DNA from 2 places in the Aquipseudomonas campi genome. Region 2 is predicted to be linked to the other one. Evidence: predicted binding sites of a transcription regulator. Region 2 holds the regulator's gene; the other holds the start of a gene.

Region 1 (2,473 bases), 430 kb from region 2:
AGTTGTTCGATCGACAGCGTGGTACGGTCGATCACCGCCAGGCCTTCGCGGGTCGCCGCATCGGCGCCGCGTGCCGCATCGGCAGCCTGGGCGGCGTTGTTGGCCATGTCATGGGCGGTGGCGCTCATTTCCTGGGAAGCGGTGGCCACCTGGTCGACTTCGCGGAACTGCTGCTGCATGCCGGCGCTGGTCTGGCTGGCGATGGCTGCGGATTGGTCGGCGGTCTGGCGGGCATCCTGCACACTGCGTTTGACGTCAGCGATCACCGGTTGCAGCTTGTCGAGGAAGCGGTTGAACCAGCCGGCCAGGGTGCCCAACTCGTCGGCCTTGGCGTATTCCAGGCGACGGGTCAGGTCGCCTTCGCCGCTGGCGATGTTCTGCAGCATGGCGGCCACGTCGAGGATCGGCCGGGTTACGCCACGGGCAGTCAGCCACATCAGCAGTAGGCCGAGGAGGATGGCGACCAGGGCCAGCACCAGGGTCAGGGCGGTGTCACGGGTACGTTGCTGGTCAAGCTGGTCTTCCAGTTGCTGGGCTGGGCCGAGCAGGGTCGTCAGCGGCACTTCGAGCAGCACGGCCCAGGGCTTGGACTCCGGAATCGGTAGCAGCGGCTCGAGCACGCGCAGCATGCTGTCGTGCTCGATGAACTGCGATTGGCCGCTGCCTACCAGCGCCGTCAGTTCGCTGCCTTCCTCCGGATAGGCAGTTTCTGCGGGCTTGCCCAATACGCTCGCATTGGGGCTATGCCCGGCCAGCAGGCCACCCGGACTGAGGATGCTGACTTCGCCCTGGCCGTCATACAACTCCTGGCTGGCTTTGCCACTGAGGTCTTGCAGGCTTTCCAGGCTGATGTCGACCCCCATCACGCCAATGACCTTGTCGTTCTGGATCAGGGGGAAGGCGATGCTGGTCATCAGCACCTGCTTGCCGTTGATGTCGTCGTAATAAGGGTCGAGCACGCAGGCCTTGCGGGTGTCGCGTGGGCAGGTGTACCAGGCGTTGTAGGCCGTGCCGCTGGCGCCGGCAGTGGTGTCGTTGAGCTGTGCCTCGTCCATTGCCTCGGACTCCAGCTGGCCCGGCGTGCTTTGCGACCAGTACAGGGAGAAGCGGCCGCTGTCGTTGCTGCCCAGTTCTGCCTGGCCAGCAAAGAGTTCGTCCTTGCCATCGAGGCCGTTGCTTTCGAAGACCACATAGAGGCCGATCAGGTTGGGATTGGCATCCAGGGCGGTGCGTACCTGGCGGGTCAGGTCTTCACGCAGGTCGAAGGCATCGAGAAAGCGCTTTTCCGCCTGGTCCTTGAGGAACAGTACCTGGCGCGAGAACCCTTTGCCGTACTGGTAGGCATCCATGAAGTAGCGCTGAATGCGGATGCCCTGTAGCTCGCCGCGGGCGGCCATGCGCAGGCGGGCGGACTCTTCGAGCATGCTAGAGCTGGAGGCTTTGACCAGCTCGGCGCCTTGCTTGGATTGGTACAGCGAGGCACCGACCAGCAGCGTGACGATGGCCAGCAGGCAGAGGCCGGCGAGGAGGGTGATTTTCCACTGGATGGACAGACTACGGGACTGCATCGGCAGGGTCCTTATCAGTTCAGACTACAAGCCCTATATCGGTGCGCGCAGAGCAGACTTGATGCTTGCGCTGGCGAAATAGAGAGCTACATGAGCATTTAGGTGGAGCAGCTGAAACCCAAGGCAAGAATTATGCACAGTTTGCTCAGTATCCTGCACAACTTTAGTTTTGACAGAAGCTGACCGATCGGGCAGAGTGCTGCGCTTTTTTCTCGGGCTCTGGTGCTCGGTCTTTCTTGTCCTGATGGGAGTGAGTCATGAACGCAGTGGTTGCCGCAGTGGGCATCATGCTGGTCCTCAGCCTATGCCGCGTGCATGTGGTGGTGGCCCTGATCGTTGGGGCCCTGGCCGGTGGCCTGGTGGGTGGGCTGGGTATAGAGGGCTCGCTGGCGGCTTTCAACAAGGGTCTGGGCGGAGGCGCCACGGTAGCGCTGTCTTATGCCTTGCTGGGTGCGTTCGCGGTGGCGATTGCCAAGTCCGGTCTGGCTCATGCACTGGCTGACAAGGCCTTAGCTCTGGTCGGGCGCAATGAGGCGAAGGGCACCGGCACTGTCAAATGGCTGTTGATTGCCTTGTTGCTTGGCGTGGCGGTGTCATCGCAGAACATCCTGCCGATCCACATTGCCTTCATCCCGCTGCTGGTTCCGCCGCTGCTGTATGTACTGACCAAGTTGCAGATCGACCGCCGCCTGATCGCCTGCGTGATCACTTTCGGCCTGATCACTCCTTACATGTTCCTGCCGGTGGGTTTCGGCGGCATCTTCCTCAATGACATCCTGCTGGCCAACGTGGCCAAAGGTGGCGTGGACGTAGCAGGCCTCAATGTCTCTGAGGCCATGCTGATTCCGGCCATCGGCATGCTGGTGGGGCTGTTGATCGCGGTATTTTTCAGCTACCGCAAGAAG
Region 2 (2,473 bases):
TGGGTAGTTTGCATCCCGTACAGGTGATTGCAGTGACCGGCGGCAAAGGTGGCGTCGGCAAGACCAACGTGTCGGTGAATCTGTCACTGGCGCTGGCCGATCTCGGCCGTCGGGTCATGCTGATGGACGCCGACCTCGGCCTGGCCAACGTCGATGTGCTGCTTGGCCTCACGGCCAAGCGCACCCTGGCCGACGTGATATCCGGCGAGTGCGACCTCAAGGACGTACTAATCCCGGGGCCCGGCGGCATTCGTGTGGTGCCGGCCGCTTCCGGCACGCAGAGCATGGTGCAACTGACGCCCATGCAGCATGCCGGCCTGATCCAGGCCTTCAGCGACATCAGCGACAACCTCGACGTGCTGGTGATCGATACCGCTGCCGGCATCGGTGATGGCGTGGTCAGCTTCGTTCGCGCCGCCCAGGAAGTGATAGTCGTGGTCTGCGATGAACCGACCTCGATCACCGACGCCTATGCCCTGATCAAGCTGCTCAACCGCGATTACGGCATGAGTCGGTTCCGTGTTCTGGCCAATATGGCCCACAGCCCGCAGGAAGGTCGCAACCTCTTTGCTAAGCTGACTAAAGTGACTGACCGTTTCCTCGATGTGGCCCTGCAATACGTGGGTGCCGTGCCGTACGACGAGTCAGTCCGCAAGGCCGTGCAGAAGCAGCGCGCGGTCTATGAAGCTTTCCCGCGCTCGAAGTGCGCACTGGCGTTCAAGGCGATCGCCCAGAAAGTCGACACGTGGCCCTTACCGGCCAACCCGCGCGGCCATCTGGAGTTTTTCGTCGAACGTTTGGTGCAGCAACCGATCGCGGGAACGGCGGTATGACAGCAGCAGCCAGTGGACTCCGTATGTACAACAAGGCGCAGGCGCAGGATTCCCAGCACCAGCTGATTGAGCGCTACGGGCCGCTGGTCAAGCGTATTGCCTACCATCTGCTGGCACGGCTACCGGCCAGTGTTCAGGTGGATGATCTGATCCAGGCCGGCATGATCGGCCTGCTCGAAGCCTCGAAGAAATATGACGGAGGCAAGGGCGCCAGTTTCGAAACCTACGCCGGTATCCGCATCCGTGGCGCCATGCTCGACGAGGTGCGCAAGGGCGACTGGGCACCGCGCTCGGTACACCGCAACACCCGCATGGTCAGCGACGCAATCAGAAAGATTGAAGCCCGCACGGGTCGAGACGCTAAAGATCAAGAGGTTGCGGCCGAACTCCAATTGAGTCTCGAGGATTACTACGGCATTCTTGGCGACACTTTGGGCAGCCGCCTGTTCAGTTTCGACGACCTGATGCAGGACGGTGAACATGGCGGCATGCATGAAGACACCGGGAGCACCCAGACCGAACCCCTGCATGAGCTGGAAGACGAGCGCTTCCAGTCGGCGCTGGCTGAAGCCATCGCCAACTTGCCGGAGCGCGAACGCCTGGTTTTGGCGCTGTACTACGACGAAGAACTGAATCTCAAGGAAATCGGTGAGGTCCTGGGAGTCAGTGAGTCCCGTGTCAGTCAACTGCACAGCCAGTGCGCCGCACGTTTGCGTGCGCGTCTGGGTGAGTGGCGGGCCAGCTGAAGGGCTACCGGTTTCATGATTGCGGCGTCTCCGGGGGCCGGTGACGTTTAAGACTGTACGGAGGTCGACTTGGACAAGAACATGAAAATCCTCATCGTTGATGACTTCTCGACGATGCGACGGATCATCAAGAACCTCTTGCGTGATTTGGGATTTACCAATACCGCCGAGGCGGATGACGGGGTGACCGCATTGCCGATGCTGCAGAGTGGCAGCTTCGACTTTCTGGTGACCGACTGGAACATGCCCGGCATGACCGGCATCGACCTGTTGCGCGCGGTGCGTGCCGACGATCGCCTGAAAACCCTGCCGGTGCTGATGGTGACGGCCGAGGCCAAGCGTGACCAGATCATCGAGGCCGCGCAGGCCGGGGTGAATGGCTACGTGGTCAAGCCGTTCACGGCTCAGGTGCTGAAGGAGAAGATCGAAAAGATCTTCGAGCGGGTTAATGGCTGATGTTCGCCACGAGGGCGCTATGGCACACGATGACTCCCTGGGCGAGCTTGAATCGACCCTGAAGATGCATGCAACGCAACTTGTCGACAGCCTGGAAAAAGGCCGTTTTGGCGAAGCCGTACAACTCATTCACGAACTCAACCAGACCCGCGACCGTGGCCTGTATCAGGAAGTTGGCCGGCTGACGCGGGAATTGCACAACGCCATCGTCAATTTTCAGATCGATCCCGGTAATCCCCACGCTCAGGAAATCTCGCAGATCAGTGATGCTACTGAACGGCTCTCCTATGTAGTGACGATGACCGAGAAAGCGGCCAACCGCACCATGGATCTGGTCGAGCAGAGCGCGCCGCTGGTCAATGGCCTGGGTGACGAGGCGCAGAGTCTCAGCGCCGACTGGGGCAAGTTCATGCGCCGCGAGCTGGGCGCCGATGCCTT

The links. Region 2 encodes FliA, which starts transcription of late flagellar genes. Its sites were predicted from a motif close to CTAAAGTTTNNNNNNNNNNNGCCGNTAA; they were not measured.
Region 1: the regulator FliA is predicted to act here: its motif matches at 1,604-1,631, upstream of HNE05_RS11310 (methyl-accepting chemotaxis protein).

Annotation. Positions count from the first base shown of each region.
Region 1 covers NZ_CP053697.2:2,419,106-2,421,578, reverse strand. The annotation lists gene HNE05_RS11310 (methyl-accepting chemotaxis protein) at 1-1,568, opposite strand, end outside; gene HNE05_RS11305 (Na+/H+ antiporter family protein) at 1,826-2,473, shown strand, end outside.
Region 2 covers NZ_CP053697.2:1,989,877-1,992,349, forward strand. The annotation lists gene fleN (flagellar synthesis regulator FleN) at 1-833, shown strand, start outside; gene fliA (RNA polymerase sigma factor FliA) at 830-1,579, shown strand; gene HNE05_RS09210 (chemotaxis response regulator CheY) at 1,661-2,035, shown strand; gene HNE05_RS09215 (protein phosphatase CheZ) at 2,055-2,473, shown strand, end outside.